2 regions of the Candidatus Pelagibacter sp. HIMB1542 genome follow, and region 1 is predicted to be linked to the other one. Evidence: riboswitches for the same ligand, from Rfam matches in the RefSeq annotation. Region 1 holds a riboswitch; the other holds the start of a gene.
What was found. A riboswitch is a leader RNA that binds a small molecule or an ion and turns the genes downstream of it on or off. The one in region 1 is predicted to bind glycine.
Positions count from the first base shown of each region.

Region 1 (15,576 bases):
CCTCTATCTAAATGGTATTTTCTAATTACCATTAATCCAGCATATTCTCCTTGAGCACCAGCATTTGGTTGAAGTGAAACACCAGAAAAACCAGTAATTGATCTTAACCAATTTTTAAGATCAGTGAACAATGCTCTATAACCTTCCATCTGCTCTACTGGTACAAACGGATGAGGCTCAGCTAACTCTCTCCATGAAATAGGAATCATTTCTGCAGTAGCATTTAATTTCATAGTACATGAACCAAGTGCAATCATAGTTCTGTTAAGAGCTATATCTTTATCTTCTAATTTTTTTAAATATCTAAGCATCTCTGTTTCTGAATGATATGAATTAAAAACAGGATGTTCTAAATATTTTGAAGTCCTTAATAAATTTTTTGGTAAATTAGGTAAACTTACTGTTGGATCTTCTTTTTTAATAGACTCGGCTGCATTAAAAATTTTCAACAATTGATTTACTCTATAAACATTTTTCTTTTCATCAAAAGAAACGGCCAACATTTCAGAGTTTACTCTTCTGATATTTACTTTTTGATCTAAAGCATTTTTATAAATTTGATCAGTTTTATCTTTTGTTACAATTGTAACTGTATCAAAGAAATGATCTGAATAAATTTCATATCCAGATTGTTTTAATTTATCTGCAAAATTTTTAGCTAATTGAGAAACTCGTTCTGCAATAGTTTTTATTCCATCTGGCCCGTGGTAAATTGCATATGCCGCTGAAACAATTGCTAACAATGCTTGAGCAGTACAAATGTTACTTGTCGCTTTATCTCTTCTAATGTGTTGTTCTCTTGTTTGAAGAGATAATCTGTAAGCTTTGTTTCCATGTCTATCAACAGAAACACCAATAATTCTTCCTGGCATAGACCTTTTGAACTCATCTTTAGTTGCAAAGAAAGCTGCATGAGGTCCACCATAACCCATTGGAATTCCAAATCTTTGAGAGCTTCCTACTGCAATATCAGCGCCTAATTCTCTTGGTGTTTTAAGTAGCGCTAAAGCTAATAAATCAGAAACTAATACAGCTTTTCCATTTTTTTTATGAATTTTGCTGATGGCTTCACTTGGATCTTTGATGTCTCCTAAAGTTCCAGGATATTGAAGAATTCCACAAACTAAATCCTCTTTAAGTTGATCCAATACTTTATCTTCATTGCCAACAAGTACTTTTAATCCCATTGGCTCTGCTCTTGTTTGAATTACATCAATTGTTTGTGGATGGCAATTTTCTGAAACAAAAACTAAATTACTATCCTTTTTATTTAATCTATGACTTAATCCCATAGCTTCTGCAGCTGCTGTTCCTTCATCAAGCAAAGATGCGTTTGCAATATCCATGCCAGTGAAATCAACAATCATTTGCTGAAAGTTTAGAAGCATTTCTAGTCTTCCTTGCGCTACTTCAGGCTGATAAGGAGTATAAGATGTATACCAACCTGGATTCTCTAAAATATTTCTTAAAATTACATATGGAGTGTACGTTCCATAGTAACCCATACCAATAAAATTTGAATAAATTTGATTTTTTTTTGAAATTGCTTTCAATTTTCTTAATGCTTCATACTCAGAATTAGACTCTCCTATATTTAATCCATCTTTCAATTGTATCTTTTCTGGAACTGTACTTTTTATTAAATCATCTAATGAATTATAATTAAGCTCCTTCAGCATTTTATTTTGATCTTCTTCTGAAGGTCCAATGTGTCTTTTTAAAAAGTCTTTTTGTGAGTTATGTAACATTAGCTAGCACTCTCCTTTGCAAATTTATCGTATTCTTCTTTATTCATTAAGCTGTCCATTTCTAAACTATCTTTTAATTTAAGTTTAAAAAACCAAGCTGATCCCTCAGGGTCTTCATTAATTTTTGCAGGATCATCTACTATAGCTTGGTTGGTATCTACTACTTCACCACTTACTGGAGTATAAACATCACTTGCAGCTTTAGTTGACTCAACTACTCCTGCTGTGCCATCTTTTTCAACGCTTGAACCTTTTTCAGGTAACTCAGCAAAAACAATATCTCCCAACATTTCTGTTGCATGCTTTGTAATTCCAATGGTAGCAACATCGCCCTCCACTGTAATCCACTCATGTTCTTTTGAAAATTTAACTTCACTCATTATTTTACTCCTTTCACGTAACTTTTTTTATAAAATGGTAACCCACAAACACTTGCAGGATGTTTTTTTCCTCTTACTTCTAGTAAAATTTTTGTATTAACTTTAGAAAACTCTTTATCAATGTAGCCCATTGCTATTGGACCATTTACACTTGGGCCAAAAGTTCCGCTGGTAACCTCACCAATAAGTTTTTCTGACTCATCAAATATTTTAGTTTTTTCTCTAGCAATCAATCTTCCTTCTGGCTTAATCCCAATTCTAATTTTAGAGGTACCCTCTTCTATTTCTTTCATAATTTTATCAGAACCAACAAATCCACCATTTGAAATTCGCTCTTTAGAAATCGCCCACTTTAAGTTTGCTTCAATTGGTGTTTTTTCTGTACCAAGTTCGTGTCCATATAAGCACAATCCTGCCTCTAATCTCAAGGTATCTCTTGCCCCAAGTCCTATAAGTTGTGCTCCTTTTTCCATCAAATTCTGAGTAAATCCTTCGGCTAAATCGTTATTAATAGACACTTCAAAACCATCCTCTCCAGTATAACCAGACCTTGTAACAAAAGATTTTTGATCTTTATAATCAAACCAGTTCCCTGTCATAAAATTAAGTTTTTCAATACCTTCTATTATGTCATTTAAAATCTCAACTGACTTTGGACCTTGAATTGCAATTAATGCTCTTTGATCATCAAGAACCATTTCATATTTACTGTTCAGTAAATCTGATAAAATTTTAAAATCATTATCTTTGCATGCTGCGTTTAAAATAATTAAATATCCTTTTTCAATTTTAGTGATTATCAAATCATCATGAATTCCAGCACTATCGTTCATTAAAAAACTATATTTAGAACAGTTTTGTTTCAAATTTTTTAAATCAAGTGGAAAAATTTTTTCAAGATCAGCAGTTAAGTCATCTCCACCATGAATAAATAATTGACCCATGTGAGACACATCAAAAATACCTGCATTTGATCTTGTGAATTTATGCTCTTCAACAATCCCTTTGCTGTATTGTATGGGCATTTCATATCCAGCAAATTCTACAAATTTAGCTTGGTTATCTTGATGAAGTTTGTTTAAAGATGTTTTTTTTCCCATACTAACTCTGTCGTACCCATCTGTATTTTTGCCTGAGAGTTTTACTCCTTCGGCGAGAACTCAATCTCTTTCCAGAGTTAATATAATACGGTCCTTTTACCTGAGAGTTTCCTGGGCGGTTGCTCCTTCGGTGTCACAAAGTTTGTGATCTCTCCCGTTAACAAATATTCTAATAAATACTGTTTAATGTCAAATGTTATTAGATCGCTTTTTTTTCTGAGGTATATAAATTGTAAAATTGAAGTAAAACTGCAAAAATAACTATTGATCCTCCAATAATTACTATGAACGGTGGCTGTTCATTTATAAACAACCATGCCCATAAGGGACCAAGTACTGCTTCTGTTAACATTATGATTCCAACCATTGCTGATGGTGTTCGTTGAGCACCGATAGTAATAAATATAAAACCTAATCCTAATTGTAAAAACCCAGCTAAAAATCCTAAAAAGATATCATTAGGAGATATCATTATTTTTTCTGACATTAGATAACCAATTAACAAAGCAAAAACTCCTGCAACAAATTGAGCAGGAACCATATCAACAGTTGGATATTTTCTTACAACTAAAATTAATGTAGCAAATGATATTGGCATTATGAAAGCTGCAATATTTCCAGACATTTGACCTGGAGATAAAGAGCTTCCAACCATTAGAAGTATTCCTGAAATTGCAAGAACTATTGAAGTCAGAGTGATTGCTGAAATTTTTTCTTTTAAAAAAAAATAACCAAATATTGCTAGGAAGATTGTTTGTGTTTGAATAATAAAATTAGCATTAGCAACTGTTGTGTTATACATCGCAAATACATAACCACTAAAGCCAAATGACAAAATAAATCCACCAAAGAAACCAGGAAATCCTAAATTATAAAAGGATCTAAATACTTGTTTTTTATAAGTTAAAGTTAAATACAAGCTAATAACAATTAGGAAGAATACCGTTCTCCAAAATAATATTTGCCAGAGGGTTGCTCCCTCAAATGATTTTACAATCAAACCTCCAAAACTAAGACTACATGCACCTAGAAATACTAAGAAGGGTCCAGGAAGTTTTCTAATAATATTCATTATATTTGATTAAGTAAGTTCTGAGTGTCCATCTCATATAATTTAAATAAAGTTTCAGCATCAGATAAATTTATCTCTTTAAATTTAATTTTTGAGCCAGGTGATATTTGTACTAAACGATCATAATCAACACTAGCTACTACACCAATTTTTGGATACCCTCCAATGGTACCATGGTCTGACAGCATAATAATTGGGTTTCCGTCTGCTGGTACCTGAATGACCCCTTTTAACAAACCTTCTGATTTAATATTGGTATTTACAATATTTTCAATTTTTGGACCCTCTATACGCATCCCCATTCTATCTGAAAGTTTTGATACAGAAAATTCTTTTTCAAAAAATATTTTTTTTCCTTCCTCTGAAAAATAATCAAAGTTTGGTCCTTTTATTACTCTGATATTTTCAACTTTAGAATTTATGTAATTAGTTTTTTTTTTACTTTGGTCTGAATTAACATTTAGGATATTTACTTTTTGACCGTTCTCTAATTTTTTTCCATTATTTGATCCAATATTTGCCTTGGTATTTATCGAACAACTATTCCATTGAAATTTTAAATCTAATTCTCCACCAAATGCTAAATATCCATAAACTGATTTATTTGTTGAGATTAGATTAATCTCATCTCCATTTTCAATTTGATAACTCTCATAACAATTGCCATCAATTTCTGTGCCATTTTTAATAATTTTAAAAACAATATCACCTGTAACTGCTATATTAATTTTTTCTCCTAAATATTTTATATGTGGTCCTTGGTATGCAAATTCTATAACTGGAGAATTTAATTTATTGCCTACCAGCTTGTTAGCTAAACTATAATTTCTATTATCCATCGCTCCACTAAATGGAATTCCTATATGATATAAGTTGTTTCTTCCTTGATCTTGAAAAGTAGTATTAACTCCAGCTCTTATAATTTCGAAATTATTTGTCATTATAACTATTATATTTTTCAAGATTTATTTGTTTAAAAACTACAATGTCACCAGGATTTATTAGATTTGGCTCTTCCTCTTTTGAATTATCAAAAACATCTACAGGTGTATTACCAAGTATGTTCCATCCACCAGGACTTTCAAATGTATAAATATTTGCAAATTGTTCAGTTAAAGCGACTGATCCTTTGGGGACTTTTACTCTTGGTGTTTCTAATCTTGGTACTCTCATATTTTCATCCAAATCACCTAAAAAAGGCATACCGGCAATAAATCCGGTCATATAACAAAAATATTCCTTACTAAAAAAATTTTCTAAAATTTTATCTCGATTAATATTTAATTTTTCTTCTAATCTTTTTATATCGAGAGAAAATTGATCATCACAACAAACTGGAATTTCTATTTTATTACTATTGTTATCTTGAGTTTCATCAACATTTAAATTTTCAATTAATTTTTTAATCTCTTTAAAGTTTGTTTTTCTAAGGTCGTAAGAAACTATTAATTTATTGTAAGAAGGAGTAAGATTATTAATACTTTCAATATTTTCTTTTTTTAAAGCTTTAAAATATTTTATTACTTCAGAGTTAACTGATTTATTCACCTCTATACCAAAATCGCAATAAACAGCTGCGTCACCAAGATTTGTTATATTTTTTATCATGGCATGTTATACTTAACAATTAGAACTATGGAAATTAATATAAATTGTGATTTAGGTGAAAAATCAAAACACCATTCAAATAAATATGATCCAGACTTACTTGATATAGTAAATTCTGCTAACGTTGCATGTGGATTTCATGCCGGTGATGAAGAAACTATGAACCAAGTAGTTCAAATATCGAAAAAAAACGGTGTAAGCATTGGTGCTCATCCATCATTCAATGACCCAGAAAATTTTGGAAGACAAAGAATGGATCTTGCGCCTGAAGAAGTTAGAAAATTAATTATTGATCAATATGAAATTTTACAAAAGATTGCTCAAGATCATGGAGAAAATGTTACTCATATAAAACCACATGGAGCATTGAACAATATGGCGTGTGAGGATATTGATCTAGCAACTACATTAGCAAAAGCGATCAATGAAATAAGTAAAGATTTGATTTATTTAGTACCAACTGGCTCTAAAATGGAACAAGCAGCTAAAAAATTAGATATGAAAATTGCCTGTGAAATTTTTGCAGATAGAACCTATGAAGATGATGGAAATTTAGTTTCTAGAAAAAAACCACATGCATTAATTACTGAACCAGAAGAAGCTAAAAAACATGTATTAAGCATGGTAAAAAATCAGGCACTGAATTGTCACAGTGGAAAGCAAATACCTTGTGAAATTGACTCTGTATGCATACATGGAGATAACGAGAGTTCACTTGCTACAGCAAGATCAATTAAAGAAAATTTAATTAAAAATGGACTTAACTTAAAACCTTTAAGCCAAATGGAGAAATTTTTATAATGATTAAAAAAGTATTTATTACTTTGATATTTGTTTTGTTTGCTTCCAATGCAATTTCAGCAGGTTCAGACTCAACACCAAAAAAGGTAAAGTCAGATTACGATAAAGCAGTACAATCAATCAAATTTGCAAAAAAATATGAAAAAAAAGGTAAATTAGAAAAAGCTAAAAAAAGATATGCCAAAGCTCAAAAGCTTCTTCTCAAATCTAATAAAGAAAAGCCTCTTCAAGCAGATACTTTAAACTATCTCGGTTTTACAACTAGAAAACTTGGCGATTACGAAAATGGAGAAAAATATTATCTTTTAGGTTTAGAAATTGATCCAAATCATAAAGGTATTAACGAATACCTTGGTGAACTTTATGTTGTTACAAATAGAATGAATTTAGCTAAAGAAAGACTTAAAGTATTAGAAACTTGTAACTGTGAAGAATATAACGAGTTAAAAGAAATAATTGCGGGAACAAAGAAATCTAAATACTAATTTAATGCTAGATATTCAAGATCCATTAGAAGCAAGAAAAGTTATAAGAGAAAATAATTACAAAGAACAAACTGCAGGTGCTGCTAATAAGTATGTTCAAGGAAATCTTTGTATCTTACCAAGCAAATATGCAATGGACTTTGCTTCTTTCTGTCAAAAAAATCCAAAACCTTGTCCATTAATTGGATTTGGTACAAAAGGAGATCCTTCATTAAAAGATCTTGGTGATATTGATATTAGAACTGATGTTCCACAATATAGAGTATGGGAAAAAGGAAAATTAGTTGATGAACCATATGATATAAAAAAATATTGGAACGAAGATTTAACAACTTTTGTTCTTGGATGTTCGATGTCTTTTGAGCTGCCTTTAATTGAAGCTGGTATTCCAATTCAACATATAGAAAACAATACTATTGTTCCGATGTATAAAACTTCAATAGATTGTGAACCTGCAGGACAGTTTTCAGGAAAACTAGTTGTGTCTATGAGACCATTAAGTTCAAAAGATACGATTAGATCAATTCAAATTAGTTCAAGATTTCCTGCTGTACATGGTGCACCTGTGCATGTTGGTAATCCTGATGAAATTGGAATTAAAGATATAATGAAACCTGAATATGGTGATCCACCTAGAGCAATAAAGAACAATGAAATTCCTGTATTTTGGGCATGTGGTGTTACTCCTCAATCTGTTTTAGAAAATTCAAAACCTGACTTTTGTATTACTCACAGCCCAGGTAAAATGCTTATAACAGATAAATTAAATAACGATCTCGCTGCATTTTAATTAATTTCCTAAAAAAACTTTAGTAACTTTTTCATTATCAATTAAATCTTCAGATTTACCGTCGATAACTAATCTTCCACTTTCTAAAACGTACCCTCTATCTGCCATACTAAGAGCTAATCTCACATTTTGCTCTACAAACAAAATTGAAATACCTTCTGCAACAATATTTTTAAATATCTTAATTAAATCCTTCATGACCATTGGTGACAAACCTAAAAAAGGCTCATCGACCATTAAAAGCTTAGGTAAACCCATCATTCCTCTTGCTATAGCTAACATTTGTTGTTCACCACCAGACATTGTTTTTGCTAACTGATCTGATCTAGTTTCTAACTTTGGAAAAATTTTATAAACCTTATTTAATGAATTTGTTAACTCTTCTTTTGCCTTAGGATGCCAAGCACCCAATAAAAGATTTTGTTTAACAGTAAGATGAGGAAATACCCTTCTTCTTTCAAGTACATGTGAAATTCCTAGTTCGGTTCTTTTGTAAGTTGGAATATTTGAAATTAAAGTATTATCAAAAGTGATAGAGCCTTTTTTATGCTCAACTAAATTACTAATAGTATTTAAAACAGTACTTTTACCAGATCCGTTTGGCCCTAAAAGTGCAACCATTTCGGCTTTATTTACGTTAATTGAAACATCCCAGATAACTTGAAAATCATCATACAAAACATCAATATTTTTTACATCAAGCAGCATCAAATGTTCCTAGGTAAGCGTCTATTACTTGTTTATTATTTTGAATTTCTTTTGGCTCTCCAAATGCAATTCGTTTTCCCTGATCTAATGCAAGAACATTGTCAGAAATTTCCATTATAATATTAATATTATGTTCAATTGTAATAATTGTTACACCTGTCTTTTTTAATTTTTTAACAAGTTCAACAAGTCCAGGAATAGTTTTTTGATCTACACCTCCTGTTACTTCATCCATCAAAAGTAATTTAGGATCAATAGCCATAGCTCTAGCCATTTCTAGTCTTTTCCTTTGTCCTGTTGATAACTCTTTTGCAAAGTGATGTCTTTTCTCAATCAGATCTACAAAGTCAATAATCTCTAAAGCTCTATCTCTTGCTCTTTTAATATCTTTCTCTTTCACAAACGCTCCAATCATAACATTTTCAAGTAATGTTTGATCTGCGAAAGGTTTTAGTTTTTGGAAGGTTCTACCTACTCCAAGATTACTAATTTTATCAGGACTAATTCCAAAAATATTTTTGTCATAAAATTTAACTTTTCCAGTGTCTGGTTTTGTAAAACCAGTAATCAAATCAAATAAAGTAGATTTACCAGCACCATTAGGTCCTATCACTCCTAAAATTGATCCTTCTTCAACATCAAAAGAAATATCTCTATTTGCATGGATACCACCAAAAGATTTACTTAGATTTTCAACTGTTAATATTTTCATCTTTGTTTTTTTCTTTCCAGAATATCTTTAGGAATAAATGAGATCAGACCATTTGGTCTAAAAATGCAAATAATCATTAAAATTAATCCATAAAAAATTAAGTCAACTGCACCGCCTGTACCTCCTAAGTAAATTCTTGAATATTCTGAAATTGGTACAAGTATTGCTGCTCCTATAATTGGGCCCCAAACATTTCCGATTCCACCTAGCACTGTGATTAATAAAACTATAATTGATATTTCAATATTAAAAACTCTATCTGGATCAATAATTAAAATATATTGAGAAAACAAGCTACCCATTGGAGCCATGATCATTGCTGAAATCACATAAGCTATAATTTTATAATTTGAAACATTGATGCACAAACTTAAGGCTGCTTGTGGATCGTCTCTAACTGCTCTTAATCTATAACCTAATTTTGATCTACTCAACAACCAGACTAAAAAGAATGTAATTAAAAAGAATATTAAAAAAACATAATAATAGGGAGCTTTACTGCTATGAAACTGCAATGCAGACCAAGAATCTTCTGGTGTCATTGTCACCCACAATCCTGATGCAGCTCCTACTAAATCCCATCTTTGAAAAACTACTTGGAAACTTATCCCAATTAATAAAGTGGCAATTGCAAAATAGTGACCACTTAATCTAAGCATTGGTATACCAATTAAGACAGCAAAAATTCCTGAAACAAACATACCAAAAAATATACTGATCCAGGGTGTTATTCCGTACTCCATATAAAAAAATGAAGTTGCATAAGCTCCTATTCCAAAAAATGCTCCATGACCCAAACTAATTTGACCAGAAAAACCTGCAATTACATTCCAAGACTGAGCCATAACTGCATGCATAAAAATCATTATAAATAAATGCAGATAAAATGAATTCATTCCAAAAAGCGGCAGTGCAAACAAAAGTATAACTAAGCCAGCAATAATTGATATTGCTCTATTATTCGTATTCCAAATCGGTTCTGATTTTGCAATTTCTAACTTACTATCCATTAATATCTACCGAAGAGACCTTGAGGTTTATAAATCACAACTAAAAGATAAATTGCAAATACATATAAAAGTTTAAATGATGGATCTATCAACAATCCACCAAGAGATTCTACTAATCCTATAATTATACCAGCATATAAACACCCAATAATGCTTCCAAAACCTCCTAATGCTACTGCAACGAAAGCAAATAATGCAAAATTGATACCAACATCAGTAAAAATAAAAAAATAGTTTGCCATCATTCCACCCGCTACTCCTACACAACCAAGTCCAATTGCCCAACCAATTGCAAACATTTTATTTGATGGAATTCCTAAAATTTCTGCAGCGTGTCTATCTTGAGCTGTTGCTTGAAGAGCTAATCCAGTTTCTGTTTTTGTTACAAACCAATACAAACCAAAAAAAGCAACTAAACAAACAAGACTTGCATATAATTGAGGTTGACCAATAAACACAGATCCAATTTCAATACGTCCCTCTAATAGAGGTTTATCAACGTTTCTAAAGTCTGGTGTCCATAATAATTGTGCAATCGATCTAATAAAAATAGACAATCCAAATGTTGCACAAATTTGGATAAGCATTTTTGCTTTTAAGATATAGCGAATTAAAAAGTAATGTGTGATGATCCCACAAAATGCCAACAAGAGTATTGTTATTGGTATTGAGAATAACGGATCTAACCCAAATAAAGACCAAAGCCAAAATGATGAAAACATAGACAACATCAAATGCTCTCCATGAGCAAAATTTACAATTTCCATTAATCCAAAAATTAAACTTAAGCCTGCTGCAATTAATGCATAGATTAATCCCATCATTAATCCTGTCACTATAGCTTGAATTATAATTTCAGAGGTCATTTGGTTTATTATTAAAGTATATATAAAGAATGTATATATTAAACAAATACTTCTTAAGCATTAGTAAAATAAAAAAACTAAATCATTGAATTGATCAATTGAATAGTATTAAGTTAGACATTTAAAAATTAAACAAGAGGGAAAAAAATGAGAAAATTAATTCTTACAGTATTTACTTTTTTTTCATTGGTATCTGCGCCAGCAATTAGTTACGCAGAAGATGTAAAAATTGGAGTACTTTATCCACTTACAGGACCTGTTGCTCAGGTTGGTAAAGATGCTGTTGCAGCAGTTAAGACAGCTTTAGATATCATCAATAACAGTCATAACATTCCAGGTATGCCGCTTGCAAAAGATGCCGGATTAAAAGGATTAGGCGGCGGTAAAATATCTATCGTTGTTGGAGACCATGGTGGAAAACCAGATATCGGTGTTGGTGAGACTGAGAAAATGTTAAATTCTGATAAAGTTCATGCAATGTTTGGAGCTTACTACTCATCAGTAACTGGTGCTGCTAGTCAAGTATCTGAGAGAGCAGGAATACCTTGGGTAAACGGTGAGTCTACTTCTCCAAAATTAACAACAAGAGGATTTAAATACTTCTTCAGAGTTACTCCACACGATGGTGAGTTTACTCAGCTTATGTTTGAATTCATGAACGACTTTAACAAAAAGAATAGTAATAAGTTAAAGACATTAGGTATTATTCATGAAGATACATTGTGGGGTGCTGACAGTGGTGGAACTCAAGACAAAATGGCTAAAGAACAAGGTTATGATGTTATAGAGAAAATTAGCTACAAAGCTAAAACAACAACTTTGAGCTCTGAAGTACAAAGATTGAAAGCGAAAAACCCAGATGTTTTATTGCCTTCATCTTATACAGCTGATGCATATTTGTTTTTAAATACTGCAAAAGAACTTGATTATAATCCTAAACTTTTAGTTGCTCAAAACGCTGGTTATACAGATCCTAAATTTATAGACACAATGGGAAGCAAAGCAGAAGGTGTGATTACAAGATCACCTTTTAATACTGACTTAGCAAAAACTATTCCTATGATTGGAACTGTAAACGACTTGTTTAAAACACACTCTGGTGGAAGAGATTTATCAGATGTACCTGCAAGAGCATTTACAGGTTTTATGGCTTTAGCTAATGCAATTAATAATGCTGGATCAACAGATCCTGAGAAAATCAGACAAGCTCTAGTAAATCTAGATATGTCATCTGAGTCTTTAATTGTTCCTTACAGAGGAATTAAATTTGGAGCAGATGGTCAAAACGAAAAGACTAGAGGTATTTTAATGCAAGTTCAAAATGGAAAATACTGCACAGTATATCCATTTGAATTAGCAGCTTGTGAGTTAAAATATCCTATGCCTACTTGGTCTGAAAGATAATTTAATAAAAACACAATTATTAAGGCGGTCAAATTTTTGGCCGCCTTTTTTTTTATTCTTTGATTGCAATCTCTCTAAATTAAAATAATAATTAGATATCTTGATTGAAGAGCTCATAATTCTAACCCAAATTATTTTTATCACAATTATCTTAACAGCAGATAATGCTGTGATCGTTGGTTCTATTGCATCAAATTTTGTACCCAAAAATAGAAAACAAATTATTTTATGGGGTGTAATTGGAGCGTTTGTTTTTAAAATCTTTTTTGCAATCTTTGCTACTTTTTTATTTGAATTTTATTTTATAAAAATTTTAGGTGGGTTGTTGTTGGTATGGATAGTTAATGATTTAAGAAAAGATCTTGTAGATATCAAAAATATAAAACCTTCAGTTAAAAAAACAAAACAACCATCGTACATAAATAGTATAGGTAAAGTGCTATTTGCTGATCTGATGATTAGTTTTGACAATGTTATAGGTGTTGTTGCTGCAGCTCAAGGATATTTTGGCTATATGATTTTTGGTCTTGTCCTATCGGTCGTTCTTACTGGTGCATTAGCTACTTATATGGCTAATTATATTCAAAAACATATTTGGATAGCTTACATTGGTTTAATATTTATTTTAGTTGTTGGTCTACAATTAATTATAGGAGGTTTAGTAGATCTTGAGATACTTAATATTAACGAAGAATTTAAAAAATACTTTTAATTAAAAGAATATTTTTTTGAGGGAAATTTTTTTGTTTTAACGTCATTAGCGTATTTAGAAACTGCTTTTGATATTTCTGTTTTTATATTTGTATATTTCTTAACAAATCTAAATTTGATTGGATTTAAACCTATTAAATCATCGAATACCAAAATCTGTCCATCACAATTATTAGATGCTCCTATCCCAATTGTTGGAATACTAATACTTTTAGTTACTTGTTTTGCTAATGATGTTTGAACGCACTCTAAAACCATACAAAATGAACCAGCTTCTTCAAGTAACTTTGCGTCTCTCATAATGTTTTCTTTTTCGCTTTGTTTCTTACCTTTAAATTTAAATGTTTTATCTGACTGAGGTAAAACTCCTATATGACCCATCACAGGTATATTATTTTTAACTAAAATTTTAACTGTATTTATAATTTTCTTTCCTCCCTCTAATTTGACCCCGTCACATTTGGTTTTTTTCATAATTAATTTTGCATTTTTCAATGCCTCTTTAGGATTACGATAAGTATTGTGGGGCATATCAACAATCATTAAACTTTTTTTAATGCCCATACGAACACTCTTAGAGTGTTCAATCATAGTATTTAGGGTTACTTCTCTAGTAGACTTATAATTATATAAAACTGACCCAAGGGAATCCCCTACTAAAATTAGATCACAATAATTATCTAAAACTGAAGCAATATTTTTTGAATAAGCAGTTAAACTAACTATTTTTGATTTATTTTTTTTTCTTACAAAATTTTTAATTTTATTCATTTCTTAATTCTTGATTTATATAAGTATTTAAGAGCTTTTTAGATATAGATAGTTTTTTTGCAACTGCAGTTTTTTCATCAATAATTCTCCAAAAAGGAAGGTTGGGTTTTTTTAATTTTCTTTTACTTTGTTCCTCTAATGATGCTTCTATAGCAATTCTCAAAAATATTCCTGTAGAAACAGGACATGTTTTGTTTGCTTTAGCTTTTTTTGCTAATGCATTTCGCATTTCAAGAACCGTCTTTTTTTTTCCTTTAGGAATTTTTTTAATATATTTTGCTATAGATGTTGGAGAAGATACCAACATCATATCACCCTTTTTAATGTCAGCGAAATTGAAATTTAATCTTTTAATTTTTTCTTTATATGGTTTGTTAAACTTCTCAATCCACATTGAGAAAAAATTACCAAGTTCCGGTGTTTTCCATAGAAGACCAGGGTTCTTGTGGATCTAAGTATCCATCCTGAAGTAATTCTATTGAAATTTTATCTGGTGATCTAACAAAAGCCATATGCCCATCTCTTGGAGGTCTATTAATGGTATAGCCCATGTCCATTAGTTTTTTACAAGTATCATAAATATTATCAACTCTGTAAGCTAAATGACCAAAATTCCTTGAACCTTCACCTAAATTATCACCATCCCAATTATATGTAAGTTCTATTTCAGTTTTTTCATCATTTGGTGGTGCAAGAAAAATTAGAGTGTATCTTCCTTTTTCACTATCTTTTCTCCTTGTTTCTTTTAAACCAAGTCCTTCACAAAAAAATCTTAATGATGCTTCCACATCACTAATTCTAATCATAGTATGTAAGTATTTCATAATAATCTTTATAATGAATATTCATTCTAATTCAATAGTACTTGGTGGTTTAGATGTAACATCATAAACAACTCTATTAATGCCTCTAATGCTATTGACTATTTTATTTGATATAGTCTGCATAAAAGATTTTTTAAACTCATAAAAATCTGCAGTCATTCCATCTTCTGAGGTAATTGCTCTTAGTAAACATAAATATTCATATGTTCGATTATCACCCATAACTCCAACTGTTTTAACCGGAAGTAATGCTGCATATGCTTGCCAAATTTTGTGGTAGAGCCCATGATCTCTTAAAGCCTGAATAAAATAATGATCAGCTTCTTTTAAAATTTTAATTTTTTCATTTGTTATAATACCAGGCATTCTGATTGCTAAACCTGGGCCAGGAAATGGATGTCTTGAAATTATTTCATGACTTAAATTTAACTCTAAACCTAATTTTCTAACTTCATCTTTAAATAAAAATTTTAATGGCTCTACTAACTTTAAGTTCATTTTTTTAGGTAAACCACCCACATTATGGTGAGACTTTATTTTAGAAGTTTGACTCCCTGTAACAGACTTGCTTTCGATTAAATCTGGG
Region 1 is NZ_JBNAJB010000002.1:28,184-43,759, forward strand. Features, by position in the region: gene gcvP (aminomethyl-transferring glycine dehydrogenase) at 1-1,748, opposite strand, end outside; gene gcvH (glycine cleavage system protein GcvH) at 1,748-2,128, opposite strand; gene gcvT (glycine cleavage system aminomethyltransferase GcvT) at 2,128-3,228, opposite strand; glycine riboswitch at 3,307-3,396, opposite strand; gene ACTTBI_RS04530 (DMT family transporter) at 3,428-4,300, opposite strand; gene ACTTBI_RS04535 (biotin-dependent carboxyltransferase family protein) at 4,300-5,241, opposite strand; gene ACTTBI_RS04540 (allophanate hydrolase subunit 1) at 5,231-5,908, opposite strand; gene ACTTBI_RS04545 (5-oxoprolinase subunit PxpA) at 5,936-6,709, shown strand; gene ACTTBI_RS04550 (tetratricopeptide repeat protein) at 6,709-7,194, shown strand; gene ACTTBI_RS04555 (putative hydro-lyase) at 7,199-7,984, shown strand; gene ACTTBI_RS04560 (ABC transporter ATP-binding protein) at 7,985-8,692, opposite strand; gene ACTTBI_RS04565 (ABC transporter ATP-binding protein) at 8,682-9,404, opposite strand; gene ACTTBI_RS04570 (branched-chain amino acid ABC transporter permease) at 9,401-10,414, opposite strand; gene ACTTBI_RS04575 (branched-chain amino acid ABC transporter permease) at 10,414-11,280, opposite strand; gene ACTTBI_RS04580 (ABC transporter substrate-binding protein) at 11,428-12,684, shown strand; gene ACTTBI_RS04585 (YjbE family putative metal transport protein) at 12,785-13,396, shown strand; gene panB (3-methyl-2-oxobutanoate hydroxymethyltransferase) at 13,393-14,166, opposite strand; gene ACTTBI_RS04595 (hypothetical protein) at 14,159-14,560, opposite strand; gene ACTTBI_RS04600 (VOC family protein) at 14,571-14,990, opposite strand; gene guaA (glutamine-hydrolyzing GMP synthase) at 15,012-15,576, opposite strand, start outside.

Region 2 (15,576 bases), 580 kb from region 1:
TTTGACTTTCATTCATCCTTAGAAAGGAGGTAATCCAGCCGCAGGTTCCCCTACGGCTACCTTGTTACGACTTCACCCCAGTCGCTGACTATACCGTGGTCAAGGGTTTTAAACCTTGCCTTAAGGTAGAACCAACTCCCATGGTGTGACGGGCGGTGTGTACAAGACCCGGGAACGCATTCACCGTGGCACGCTGATCCACGATTACTAGTAATTCCAGCTTCATGCACTCGAGTTGCAGAGTGCAATCCGAACTGAGGTATCTTTTAAGGATTTGCTTGACCTCGCAGTCTTGCTTCCTGTTGTAGATACCATTGTAGCACGTGTGTAGCCCAACACGTAAGGGCCATGAGGACTTGACGTCATCCCCACCTTCCTCCAGCTTATCACTGGCAGTTCTTTCAGAGTGCCCAACTTAATGATGGCAACTAAAAGTGAGGGTTGCGCTCGTTGCGGGACTTAACCCAACATCTCACGACACGAGCTGACGACAGCCATGCAGCACCTGTGTTTCGTCCGGCCGAACCGAAAACTCTAATCTCTTAGAGTTGCGACGAACATGTCAAGTGTTGGTAAGGTTCTGCGCGTATCTTCGAATTAAACCACATGCTCCACTACTTGTGCGGGTCCCCGTCAATTCATTTGAGTTTTAACCTTGCGGTCGTACTCCCCAGGCGGTGTGTTTATCGCTTTCGCTGCGACACTGAAAATAAATTTCCAACGTCTAACACACATCGTTTACGGCATGGACTACGAGGGTATCTAATCCTCTTCGCTACCCATGCTTTCGTTCCTCAGTGTCAGTAATGATCCAGAAAGCTGCCTTCGCAATTGGTATTCTTTCTAATATCTACGAATTTCACCTCTACACTAGAAATTCTGCTTTCCTCTATCATACTCTAGCTGAAAAGTTTTAATGGCAGTTCCAGAGTTAAGCTCTGGGATTTCACCACTAACTTTTTCAACCACCTACGAACTCTTTAAGCCCAGTAATTCCGAACTACGCTAGGTCCCTTCGTATTACCGCGGCTGCTGGCACGAAGTTAGCCGGACCTTCTTATTCGGGTACAGTCATTTTCTTCCCCGACGAAAGAGCTTTACAACCCAAAGGCCTTCTTCACTCACGCGGCATCGCTGCATCAGAGTTTCCTCCATTGTGCAAGATTCCCCACTGCTGCCTCCCGTAGGAGTTTGGGCCGTGTCTCAGTCCCAATGTGGCTGATCATCCTCTCAAATCAGCTATTGATCACAGTCTTGGTAGGCCATTACCCTACCAACAAACTAATCAAGTGCAGGCTCATCCAATGGTGCATAAAGCTTTCTCCGTAAAGACTTATCCGGTATTAGCACAAGTTTCCTCGTGTTATTCCAGGCCAAAGGGTAGATACCTACATGTTACTCACCCGTCTGCCACTAAGTATTGCTACTTCGTTCGACTTGCATGTGTTAGGCGTGCCGCCAGCGTACGTTCTGAGCCATGATCAAACTCTCAAGTTTAAAAACGGCGCACACTAGCTTCCATATAAATTTTAAGAATAAAATTTATATGTGATTGAAGTGTGTACGACAAATTTTTGGTAACCTTAACCGTCCACACTTCTCTTCTTAAATTTTGACTTTTAAAATAGCTAATTGAGCAAAAAAGGCTCAATAATCCTCACTAATTTATTGTGTTAACAATAATTTTACTGAGAAAGTTCAGTGCTTATAGGCTAAAAATAATGGAAATCAAGCATTTAAGAATAAATTTTTAAATAAAAACACCGCATTTTAAGGGCTTTTTTTTGATTTTTACCACTCTCTAAACTAATAATTGTGTTCACTTAAATATAAAATGTTTAAAAATCTATTTAGTAAGATTAAAAAAAATATTGAAATTTTTGGCTTAATTTTATTGATTATTCTTACTGCTATCTCCACTAGTTATTTTAATTCAACAAAAAAAGAGAATTTAGAAATCTATAATAATTTTACTGATAACATCTATTTTAAAAAAACTCTTACACACATAGTTGAAAACCTTGAACCAAAATACAAAAAAATAAAACATAAAATAAGATCTGGTGAAACATTTGATAAAATTTTAGAGAATTATCTAATACAAAAAACAGAAATATTAATAATAAAAAATGCTTTAAGAAAAAAAGTTAATCTTAATAAATTGAATACTAAACAAATTATTGAGTTCAGCTTAGATAAAACTACTAATCAAATTAATGAATTTACCTTTCAGATATCAAATAAACAAAAAATATTTTTAGCAAGAGATAATTCTAAAAATACTTTTAATGATGAAATTATATCAATTAAATTGGATAAAAAAATAATCTACAAAGAAAACTTAATTATACAAAGTCTATATAAAGCTGCGACAGCTGAAAAAATACCAGCAAATATAATAATTGAATTTGCTAGGATATATGGTTTTCAAGTAGACTTTCAAAGAGATATAAGGAAACAAGATAAGTTTCAAATAATGTACGAAGTTTTACTTAATGATAAAAATGAAATCATTGAAACAGGAGAAATACTTTTCGCTAATTTAAAATTAAGTGGTCAAGATAACGGGCTTTATTATTTTGATAAAGAAGGAAGCGAAGGTCATTATGATAAAAATGGCAAGAGTGTTAAAAAAGCTTTAATGAAAACTCCAATTAATGGAGCAAGACTTTCGTCTCCTTTTGGTATGAGAAAACATCCTATAGATGGATTCAATAAAATGCATAGAGGTACCGATTTTGCTGCACCCACAGGAACACCTATAATGGCATCTGGTGATGGTGTTGTAAAAAAAGCTGGATGGTGTGGTGGAGGTGGAAACTGTGTAAAAATAAGACATAATTCAACTTATCAAACAGTGTATGCTCACATGTCAAAATTTGCTCGTGGCATTAAAGCAGGAGTAAGAGTAAAACAAGGCCAAACAATAGGTTACGTTGGTTCTACCGGTAAGTCTACTGGACCTCATTTACATTACGAAGTGATTGTTAACGGAAAAAAAGTTAATTCTCAAAAACTAAAACTTCCTTCTGGTAAAATTTTGAAGGGTAAGGAAAGAAAATTATTTGAAACAAATAAAATTAAACTAGATGTTCTTAAATCAGAAAAAATTATAGGTTTAAATTAATTAGCCTCTGCTGGTGTTTCAGCTTGAATATCTAAGTTAGAATTATCTTTTAAATTTTTTTCAGAAACATCAACATTTTCTGATTGCTTATTTGTTTCTTTTTCATTTTCATCAGACTTCCCTTCTAAATTTCTCTCTTTTTTGAAGCTTTCTCTTTCATTTAGAATTCTCGTAAAATGATCAGCGTGCTGAAGGTAATTTTCAGAAAGAATTTTATCACCATTTGACAAAGCCTCTCTTGCTAAATCATTATACTTTTCAATTAATTTTGGCGCATTATGGTTATTTCTACCTGGTGACTTCCTTTTAAAATTGTCACCGTTAGAAAAATTTGAACTAAATTTCTGTCTATCACCACTTGACTTAAAGTTTCTATCGTTTCTTCTAAAATTATTTCTTCTATTATTGTTATTGCTGTTATTTCTAAATGTTACCATGATTTAAATAGTTATATCTTTGTGCAGATTATACATCGATCATTATAAGCAAGATCTTTTAGAGCACTATTTATATAAAAACCCTCTTTATTTAATAATTTAATTACTTTATTTTTTTGATCAAAACCAATCTCTAAAATAAATTTACCATTTTTTTTAATCAGCTCAGATGATTTTTTAATAACTTTTCTGATTTCTGATAAACCATCTAATCCACCATCTAGTGCTATTTTTGGTTCAAACCTAGCAACTCCTTTATCCAAATATTTTATAATATGTTTTTTAATATAAGGAGGATTAGAAACTATTAAATCATATTTGCCCAAACTAAATTTGTCAACATTAGATTTATATAATTTTAGTCTAGTATGGACTTTTAAAATAGTTGCATTCATATTGGCTATTTTTAGACAATTTTTACTTATATCTATTCCCGTTCCATAAAAATCTTTTCTCTCTTTTAATATAGACAAAAGTATACATCCAGATCCTATGCCAATATCTAAAATACTAAGTTTACTTTTATTTTTTGTTAAATTTAAAATATTTTCAACAATTAGCTCAGTATCAGGACGAGGTATTAAAGTATCTTCTGTTACAAAAAATTCTGAATTCCAAAATAACTTTTTATTAGTTAAATGCGATATCGGCCTACCTTTGGACCTTTCATTAATTAGTTTTTGAAACAAATTTAAATTTATTTCTTCTATTTTTTCTTGAGAATTAAGAATTAAGTATTTTTTATCTTTATTAATTGCTTTTGACATTAAAATTTCTGAGTCCAAATAAGGATTTAAACAAAATTCATCCTTTAATATTTGAGCACCTTGAGTTATTGCTGATTGAATATTCATTTATTTTAAATTACTTAAACTTTCTTCTTGTGCTTGCAGTGTAAGTGACTCAATCATTTCATCAAAGGCTTCACCTTCAAGAAATTCCTCTAATTTGTGCAAAGTTAAATTTATTCTATGATCTGTAACTCTACCCTGTGGAAAATTATAAGTTCTAATTCTTTCTGATCTATCTCCAGTACCAATTTTAGTTTTTCTATCTTGTGATCTTTCTTGATCAATTCTTGATCTTTCAAGTTCATATAATCTTGCTCTTAAAATTTTCATTCCTTTTGCTTTATTTTTGTGCTGTGATTTTTCATCTTGTTGAGAAACTGATAAACCAGTGGGTATATGAGTTATTCTAACAGCGCTATCGGTTGTGTTAACTGATTGTCCTCCTGGACCACCTGCTCGAAAAACGTCAATTCTTAAATCAGAGTCGTTTATTTTTAAATCTACTTCTTCAGCTTCAGGTAATACGGCAACAGTGGCCGCAGATGTATGCACTCTTCCTTGTGTTTCAGTATCTGGAACTCTTTGAACTCTATGTACACCACTCTCATATTTTAATGTTGAATATATATTTGTACCTTTAATAGATGCAATTACCTCTTTTAAACCCCCAGCATCACTTCTTGAAATAGAAATAAGTTCTAATGACCATTTTTTTTTATGACTTACTTTTTCATACATTTTGAAAAGGTCTGAAGCAAATAAACTTGCCTCTAAACCTCCCGTTCCAGCTCTTATTTCTATTATTGCATTTTTTTTATCTGCTTCATCTTTTGGTAGTAGAAATAATTTTAATTTTTTTTCATTGATCTCGTGTTGAGATTTCAAATCAACAAGTTCTAACTCAGCCATATTTTTTAATTCTTTATCTGATGAGTTATCCTCTAATATTTTCTGTAATTCTTTTTTTTCATTTTCGAAAGATAAATATTTTTTAGCATTTAAAATTATTTCATTAACATCTGAATACTCCTTTGACTTTTCAGCAAACACTTTATTATCTAAACTTCCTGATGATAGATCTTTTTCTAGTGTAGAATGTTTTGTAATTAATTCTTCAATAGTCTTTGTTGGTATCATTGTTAATTTTCTAATTCAGAGGCCTTTTTTTCAACTTCTGATACGACTTTATTAACTATATCATTAGTTGATACTTTTTCACTTTGCACTCCAGATAAATAAAGCATATTATTACCTTTTCCACCTCCAGTTATTCCAATATCAGTTAAAGCAGCCTCACCAGGACCGTTCACAACACAGCCAATTATAGATAGGGTAATTGGAGTTTTTATGTGTGATAATTTTTCCTCTAAAATTTTAACCGTATCAATCACTTGAAACGCTTGTCTTGCACAAGATGGGCAAGAAATTATTTTAACTCCTCTATTTCGTAATCCTAAAGATTTAAGTATTTCATTTCCAATCTTAACCTCTTTTACAGGATCATCTGACAAAGAAACTCTTAAGGTGTCACCTATTCCATCTAATAGCAATGAACCAAGTCCTATTGAAGACTTAACACTTCCTGATACAAAACTTCCAGCCTCAGTTATTCCAAGATGAAGAGGATAATCGGTAGCATCTGAAAGCTGCCTGTAAGCAGCAATCGACAAAAATACATCAGAGGACTTGACACTTATCTTGAAATTAAAAAAATCTTGATCCTCTAATATTTTAATGTTTCTTTTTGCACTCTCTACTAATGCCTCAGGGCATGGTTCTTTATACTTTTCTAGAATATCTTTTTCCAGAGAACCTGCATTAACTCCTATTCGAATTGAACAATCATTATTTTTTGCTGCACTTAATACCTCATAGATTTTATTTTTATCGCCAATATTTCCAGGATTTATTCTTAAACACTTCGCTCCATTTTCTGCAGCTTCTATAGCTCTTTTATAATGAAAATGAATGTCTGCAATTACAGGTATCTGAACATTTTTTGTGATTTCTTTTAAAGCTTTTGAAGAATCTTCATCGGGACAGGAAACTCTTACCAGGTCAGCACCCTCTTCATGAATTTTATTTATTTGTTCTATAGTAGCTGAAATATCTGTAGTCAAAGTATTAGTCATTGATTGAACTGATATTGGATTGTCACCACCAACTTTAACATTACCAACGTTAATTACTTTAGTTTTTTTTCGATTTATATTTCTAAATGGTCGTACATTCATAAATTTAATCAAGTTTAAATTCTTTATGAAGAGCAGCTATTGCTTTTTTTACATTTTTTGATGAAACTAATACTGAAATTTTAATTTCAGATGTTGATATAACTAAAATGTTTATTTTTTTTGAAGCTAAAGCTTGAAACATCCTGTAAGTAATTCCAGGTGTTGTAATCATCCCAACTCCTATTATAGAAACTTTGGAAAGATTTTTATCAAAAGAAAGTTTTTTATAAGATATCGATTTATTTTGCTTAATTAATTTCTCAGTTTTTTTCAGATCATCAGATTTAATTGTAAAAGTTAAGTCAGTATCTTTACCGTTTTGAGAAATATTTTGTACAACCATATCAACGTTAATTAAATTTCTTGATAGTGGTCTAAAAACTGAAGCAGCAACACCAGGTCTATCTTTAACTCCTACAATTGTGATCTTAGCATCATTTTTAGTTGAAGATATCCCGGTAATTATTTGATCGCTAAACGCCTTTTTAGAGTCTGTTATTAATGTACCTGGTTTATTAACAAATGAAGACTTAACTTTAATATCAATATTATTTAACTTTGCATCTTGAACCGATGTTGGTTGCATCACTTTTGATCCTAAAGATGCCATTTCCAACATTTCGTTATAAAATATTTTTTTAATTTTCTTTGCTTTTTTATGTTGTCTTGGATCAGTAGTATAAACACCATCGACATCAGTATAAATAATACATTCATCAGCTTTAATAAATTTTGCTAACATTATTGCAGTTGCGTCCGAACCACTTCTTCCTATTGTGGTAATTCTATTTTCATTATTAATTCCTTGAAAACCAGTAACAATTGGGATCCCACCTTGTTTGACATAATTATTTAATTCTTTTGTAATTATCTTATTTATTCTTGCTCCAGAATAAGGTCCATCAGTAATTATTGGTAATTGCCAAGAAACCCATGACCTAGACTTAAAACCATCATGAGTAAGTCTTCCAGCAATTAAAGCACATGAAACTTGTTCTCCAGTGGATACAAGTGCATCATATTCAGATCTGCTAAAATTATTACTAATTTGCTTCGATTTTTTTACAAGCTCATTGGTCACTCCACTCATTGCAGATGAAATCACCAAAACTCTATTTTTTTTCTTTTTATAAGCAGCTATAATTTTGCATACTTTTTTTATCCTATCGATACTACCAACAGAAGTTCCACCAAATTTTAGTACAATAGTTTTCATGATCAGTTGAATTAATATAATTTAATTATAAATTGATAAAGTACATCTTAATTGTTATGTCAACTAATTATATATTATGAACAGTATTAATAAAAAAGAAATAGAAAAATTTTCAAATATGGCGGCCGAATGGTGGGATCCAGAAGGAAAATTTAAAACTCTTCATAAATTTAATCCTATAAGAATAAAATATATTAAAGAAAATATAATTAAAGAATTTCAACTTAAAAATAAAAAATATCCTCTTTCTGGAATAAATGTCCTTGATATTGGATGTGGAGGAGGATTGTTATCTGAGCCCATGTATAGATTAGGAGCTAATGTTACAGCAATCGATGCTTCAAATAAAAATATTGCCATAGCAAACCTACATGCAAAAAAAAACAATCTTAATATAAACTATATATGTTCATCGCCTGAAAAACTAAAAACTACAAAAAAATTTGATGTAATTTTGAATATGGAGATTGTTGAACATGTTGAGGATGTCGATTTTTTTTTAAAATCATGTGCTAATCTTTTAAAAAAAAATGGATTAATGTTTGTTGCAACTATAAATAAAACCTTAAAATCTTATATATTTGCAATTGTTGGTGCGGAATATGTTTTGAGATGGCTTCCTATTGGCACCCATGAATGGGAAAAGTTTGTTAAGCCTGAGGAATTAAAAAGTATTTTAATCAAAAACAATCTAAATCTCAAAAAAATTGATGGAATGAATTTTAACATTCTGAAGGATGAATGGAATGTTTCAAAAGATTTATCAGTAAATTATATTGCTGAATTTAAGAAAAACTAATTTTCTTTTTCATCAACCCAAGGAATTAATTGTGTATCTATGCCCTCTTCTTTGAGCTCTTTAACGTCTTTCTGAGAGGCTTTACCATATATCCCTTTTGTAGGTTTCTTACTATTGTAATGAATAGATCTAGCTTCATAAGCAAAATTATCCCCAACGTACTTAAAATTATCTTTTATAAACTTTTGATAATTTTTAATTGTTTTTTTAATTTTTTTATACTTCTGAGTATCAAATTTTTCTTCATTTTTAGCTTTTCTACTTATTAGCTGAGGAGCCATTAAAGTTTTTTCAACTTTTTCAGAATTACAGTTGTGACAGATTAAAAGTTTTTTCTTTTTTAATTTTTCATATTCTGATGAAGAAGAGAACCAACTATCAAACTTTAATTCACAGTCGTTACACAAAAGTTTGTATTTTATCATAGTATAGAATTAGTTATCAAAATTTAAATTTCAATATGTTCAACTTCTATAATCAGCATTAATCTCAATATAATTTTTTGTAAAATCCATAGTAAAAGCAGTAAAGCTTTTAGGACCAGTAAACAAATCTACATTGATGTCTATATTTTCACCTTTCATATACTCAGCTACTAATTTTTCATCATAGTTCTTGTATAATTTTCCATCCTGAATTATTTGATAATTTCCAAGTTTCAAACCTAATTTATTTAAATTTATTTTTGGTCCTGCTTTTCCTATTGCCATCACTATTCGTCCCCAATTTGGATCTTCTCCCGCAATAGCTGTTTTTACCAAAGCTGAATTTGCTATTGAGAAAGCAATTGTCTTTGCATCTTGTTCACTTTTGCTTTTATTAATATTTATAGTGACAAATTTTGATGCTCCTTCTCCATCAGAAACTACTCTCTTTGCTAAATTTAACAAAACATTGTTCAATGCTTTGTCGAATTTTTTTAGTTTTATATCATTAATACTTTTAATATTTGAATTATTTGCTTTATTTGTTGCAAAAATACTAACCATATCATTTGTGCTAGTGTCCCCATCACACGAGATAGCATTAAATGTATCTGTAATATTTTTTTTTAATAATTTACTCAAAATATCATTCGATAAGTTGGCATCTGTAAATATGTATGCCAAGGTAGTTCCCATGTTTGGAAAAATCATACCCGAACCTTTGGCGACACCATAAATTTTTACCTCTTTATCTCCAATTTTACATTGTTCCATCGCAAGTTTTGGTTTTGTATCAGTGGTCATTATTGCTAATGCTGCTTTCATCCAAAGAAATTTGTTTTGTGTATAGTTGATTTTTTTAATCAAGTTTGGAATTTGAACTATTATCTTTTCACATGGAAATGTTTCACCTATTGTACCTGTGCATCCAAAAATAATTTCCTTTGAAGTAATTTTCTTTGGATAATCTTCATCCTCAGCTTGTTTTTTTGATAATTGCTCAGAAGTTAAATCAGCAATTTTTGCGAGACTTGCATAACCTTGTTTACCTGTGAAAGCATTTGCATTTCTAGTATTTACAATAAGAGAATAAATTTTTTTTGATTTTTGATTTATATTCCATTTAATATTTTCTGAGATAATTTTTGATTGTGTGTAGACAGAGGCATGATTTGCACCATCTCTAAAGTAAAACATTACCAAATCATCTCTTTTAGTTTTATATAAATTTGCGCTTAGAGCTGAAATAGATAAGCCATCTATATGATCAAGGTCCTGGAAATCCATCATTCTGGTATTTTTTGATTTCGAGGTTAAAAAATTTGTTAAATTAATACCCATGATATTTAAAATAATTGTTTAATACATATATTAAACAATATATTTAAAGAATAAATCAAATAGTCATGTTTAACCCACTTAACCTAATTACAAAATTTATCAAATCTAGTAATCAAAAAGAGCTAGATAGAATTGGAAAAATTGTAGAGAAAATAAATTCATACGAGGAACAATTCATAAAATTAAGTGATGAAGACTTTCCAAAAAAAACAGTTGAATTTAAAAATCAATTAAAAAATGGAAAAAGTTTAGACGAAATTCTACCTGAAGCATTTGCACTAGTAAGAGAGGCTGCAAAAAGAACAAGAAAAGAAAAGCACTTTGATGTTCAACTTATTGGGGGGGTAGTTCTTCACGAAGGTAAAATTGCTGAAATGAGAACGGGTGAAGGAAAAACAATTACTATTGCTTTAGCGGCGTATTTAAATGCGCTTTCTGAAGATGGAGTTCATATAGTAACAGTTAATGATTACTTAGCAAAAAGAGATTCGATGGAAATGGGTCTCATATATAATTTTCTAGGTCTTACTTCTGGATTTATAAATAATGACCAAGATGATCTAGAAAGAAAGAAAAACTATAATTGTGACATTACTTATGCAACCAACAGTGAATTAGGATTTGATTATCTAAGAGATAACATGAAGTTTTCTCAAAAAGAAATGGTTCAAAGATCTCATGCATTTTCAATTGTAGATGAAATAGATTCCTGTTTAATTGATGAAGCAAGAACTCCACTTGTAATTTCTGGAGCTGCAGAAGATAAAACTGCTCAATACCTAGCAATAGATAAACTTGTTAAAATTTTAAATAACAAAGATTTTGAAATAGATGAGAAAGAAAAAAGTATACTTTTAACAAACGAGGGTATTGATAATGTTGAAAAACTTTTTTCTAATGCAGGTATCTTAAAAAATGATAATTTTTATGATCCAGAAAATCTTCATTTAGTTCACCACGTAAATCAAGCACTGCGTGCAAATCATTTATTTGAAAAAGGAAAAGATTACATAGTAAAAGATGGAGTTCTTAAAATCATAGACGAGTTGACTGGTAGAATTTTAGAAGGAAGAAGATTTGGAGATGGTCTTCATCAGGCTCTTGAAGCTAAAGAAAAAATTCAGATACAAGCTGAAAATCAAACTTTAGCATCTATTACCTATCAAAATTATTTTAAACTATATAAAAAAATATCAGGTTGCACCGGTACCGCAGTCACAGAGTCTGAGGAATTTTTTGAGATATATAATCTTTCAGTAGTTGTAATACCAACAAATAAAGAAATGATCCGAAAAGATTATAATGATTTGATCTTTAGAACTGAAAAAGAAAAAAATGATGCAATAATTAATAAGATCATTGAAAAACATGAAATTGGTCAACCAATTTTAGTTTTCACATCTAGTATCAACAAATCTGAAGTTTATTCTAAATTATTAAATGAAAAAAATATTAAACACGTAGTTTTAAATGCAAAGAACCATGAAAATGAAGCCGAAATTATTGCAAATGCTGGAAAAGAAAAATCTTTGATAATTACAACCAGTATTTCTGGTAGAGGTGTTGACATCCAGCTTGGTGGTAAAAAAGGATCAATTCCTGATGATCAGTTAAAAATAGATAAAGAAAAAATTAAATCTCTAGGTGGCTTATTTGTAATTGGTACAGAAAGAATGGAGTCTAGGAGAGTAGACAATCAAGCAAGAGGAAGAGCTGGACGACAAGGAGATGAAGGTAGTTCTGTATTTTATGTAAGTTTAGAAGATGATTTGATGAGAATTTTTGGCTCAGAATCTATGAATAATATGCTTGAAAAACTTGGTTTAAAAGATGGTGAAAGTATTGATCACCCTTGGATCAACAAAGCATTAGAAAGAGCTCAGCAAAAAGTTGAAGCCAGAAATTTTGATATCAGAAAAACACTTATCAAATTTGATAATGTTTTGAATGACCAAAGACATGTTGTGTTTTCTCAAAGAAAAAACGCAATGAATAGTGAAAATATTTTTGATTATTCCAACAAATTTTTAAAAGAAATATCAGAAGACTTGATAAAATTAAAAATTCAAAACCTATCTAATCCAAAAAGTAATGAATTTAATAATAAAGTTAGGCAAATTGTTGGGAAAAGTTTTAATGATACTGAACTTGAAAGTTTGATTTCTGCAAAAGATAATGAACTGAAAGAGCAAATATCCTCAAAATTTAATGAGACACGTAATGAAAGAATTAAAGTTCTAAACGAGCAGCATGCAAAAGAAATTGAAAAAAGAATATTTTTGCAAACAATAGATTTGAATTGGAAATCACATATACAATATTTAGAACAACTTAGACAAGTGATTGGATTAAGGTCTTACGGTCAAAGAGATCCTTTAGTTGAATATAAAAAAGAAGCTTTTGATTTATTTTCAAATTTATTAGAAAAACTAAAATTAGACTACGTTACAATTTTAATGAACTTAAAAGTTATAACAGAAGAAAGATCTTCCAATGAGGAAAGAGTAAATCCAAAACCACAAGCCAAAAAAATGGGAAGAAATGAACCTTGCTTTTGTGGATCAGGCAAGAAGTTTAAACATTGCCATGGAGCTTTATAATTCTTAAACAAGAAAAAACAAAGAAGCTAACAATAATAAACCTGCACCAATACCAAATAATAATTTTTTTGATTTGAAAATATTGTCAAAATTGTTTTTCTTAATGGTCAAATTGCTTAAATCTTCTACATTGTTCATAAAACCATCATTTCTTCCAATTTTTAAAAATTTATTTTTTCTTTCATTCATTATTTCTTCTGACGTCATTTCTTTATATTGATCTAAATTTTTAGAAATAGATTTTCTAATATTGTCTAGCATAAGATCTCTATCCCTGTGAGCGCCACCTAAAGGTTCTGGGATTATTTCATCAATAACTTTTAATTTTAATAAATCTTTTGCGGAAAGCTTCATTGCTTTTGCTGCATCAAGCATTTTTTTTGGATCTCTCCATAATATAGTTGCACAACCTTCAGGAGATATAACCGAATAAATAGCATTTTCTAGCATGATAACTTTGTTAGACGATGCTAATGCAATCGCACCACCTGATCCACCTTCACCTATAATTATTGCAACAGTTGGCACCTTAAGTTCCATACAACATTCAATTGATTTTGCTATTGCCTCAGCTTGACCTCTTTCCTCTGCACCAACACCAGGATAAGCACCTGGCGTGTCTATAAAAGAGATAATTGGAATTTTAAATTTATTTGCTAAATTCATTAATCGAATAGTTTTTCTATAACCCTCAGGTCGCATCATCCCAAAATTTCTTTGAATTCTGCTATCCAAATCCTCACCCTTTTCTTGACCAATAACTAAAACTGACTGACCATTAAATTTTGCAAAACCAGTAAGTACAGATTTATCTTCACCATAATAACGGTCTCCAGATAAAGAAATAAAATCTTCGAATAAATTATCTATGAAAAATTTAGACTTTGGTCTGTCTTCATGTCTTGCAACCATGGTGGTTTGCCATGGATCTAGGTTTGAATATATATCATTTAATTTTTGATCTAACTCAACTTGTGTTTTTGAAATTTTTTGCGTATCTACTTCTGACAATCCCTCTTGATTATAGGGATCCTTTAATTTTTCCAATTCTGTCTCTAAATCTTTAATCTCAGTTTCAAAATTAAGATAATTTTTCATAATACGGTTATAGCGGATGGTTAATTCATAAAAAAGGCAATAAAATGATATTTAATTTAAAGTGTAATTGTTATTAATTGACTCTTTTCTAGAAGAAGATACATATTTTGCTATCGGGAGAGACTAATAGATTTAGCACCGAAGGAGCAACCACCCCGGAAACTCTCAGGTAAAAAGGACCGATAGTTGCATAACACTCTGGAAAGAGAATTAATTCCGCCGAAGGAGCAAAACTCTCAGGCAAAAATACAGATGGGGTAATTTAGGTGATATGCAGGAAAAATATGTAAATATAAATACTTTAAAAGTATCTGAAAAACTTTCTCAATTTATTAGCGACGAGCTATTAAAAGAAACAGATCTATCTGTTGATAATTTTTGGTCTGGGTTCGACAAAACAGTCAATGAATTAGCACCTAAAAATAAAGAATTAATAAAATTTAGAGAAGACTTACAAAAACAAATAGACAATTGGCATATAAAAAATAAGGGAAATGAATTTAATTTTTCAGAATATAAAAAATTTCTTACAGAAATTGGTTATTTGAAAAAAGAAGGTGATGATTTTGAAATATCAACTCAAAATGTTGATGAGGAAATAACAAGTATTGCTGGACCTCAACTTGTTGTACCAGTAATGAATGCGAGATACGCATTAAATGCTGCTAATGCTAGATGGATGAGCTTATACGATAGTCTGTACGGAACAGATGTAATTGAACAATCAGAAGATAGTGTATCTGAAAGATACGACCCATTAAGAGGTGAGATGGTAATAAAATATGGAAGAGATTTTTTAGATAAATATTTTCCTTTAGCAGGATTGAGTTGGCAAAAAATTACAAGTTTTGCGGTTAAGTATGGAAAATTTAAAGCTCTAAAAGGTGCTGATATTTATGATTTGGTAGATGAGAATAAGTTTATTGGCCATAGGGGTGAAGCTGACAACCCGTCTGCTATAATTTTAAAAAATAACAATTTACATATAGAAATTTTAAAAGACTCAAGAGCTTTTGCAGCTCAACAAGATCATGCTGGGATTAGTGACATAATTTTAGAATCTGCGATGTCAACTATATGCGATAACGAAGATAGTGTAGCTGCTGTAGATGCAGAAGATAAAATTGTTTGTTACAGAAATTGGCTGGGTCTGATGAAGGGTGATCTAAAATCAAAATTTGAAAAAGAAGGAAAATTATTTGAGAGAAAACTCAACCCTAACAGAAGCTATATTTCAAAAGATGGAAAAGGTTTAAAGCTTCATGGAAGAAGTTTACTGCTAATTAGAAATGTTGGTCACTTAATGACTAATCCATCAATAATATTAAAAGATGGTAGTGAAGTTCCAGAAGGAATTATGGATGCCTTCATTACTACAGCTGCAGCACTTCATGATATTAAGAAAAAAACCAATTCAAGATCTGGTTCTATTTATATCGTGAAACCAAAAATGCATGGACCAGATGAAACTGCATTTACTGATTTGCTTTTCTCAAAAGTTGAAGAAG
Region 2 is NZ_JBNAJB010000002.1:609,042-624,617, reverse strand. Features, by position in the region: rRNA gene ACTTBI_RS07570 (16S ribosomal RNA) at 23-1,497, opposite strand; gene ACTTBI_RS07565 (peptidoglycan DD-metalloendopeptidase family protein) at 1,835-3,127, shown strand; gene ACTTBI_RS07560 (DUF4167 domain-containing protein) at 3,124-3,564, opposite strand; gene prmC (peptide chain release factor N(5)-glutamine methyltransferase) at 3,576-4,418, opposite strand; gene prfA (peptide chain release factor 1) at 4,419-5,492, opposite strand; gene ispG (flavodoxin-dependent (E)-4-hydroxy-3-methylbut-2-enyl-diphosphate synthase) at 5,495-6,589, opposite strand; gene ACTTBI_RS07540 (aspartate kinase) at 6,594-7,805, opposite strand; gene ubiG (bifunctional 2-polyprenyl-6-hydroxyphenol methylase/3-demethylubiquinol 3-O-methyltransferase UbiG) at 7,882-8,604, shown strand; gene ACTTBI_RS07530 (DUF1178 family protein) at 8,601-9,029, opposite strand; gene argJ (bifunctional glutamate N-acetyltransferase/amino-acid acetyltransferase ArgJ) at 9,069-10,370, opposite strand; gene secA (preprotein translocase subunit SecA) at 10,436-12,970, shown strand; gene ACTTBI_RS07515 (acetyl-CoA carboxylase carboxyltransferase subunit alpha) at 12,974-14,068, opposite strand; glycine riboswitch at 14,173-14,260, shown strand; gene ACTTBI_RS07510 (malate synthase G) at 14,340-15,576, shown strand, end outside.
Region 2: it holds a riboswitch for glycine, as region 1 does, so the genes downstream of both, ACTTBI_RS07510 (malate synthase G) here and gcvT (glycine cleavage system aminomethyltransferase GcvT) in region 1, are expected to answer to the same signal.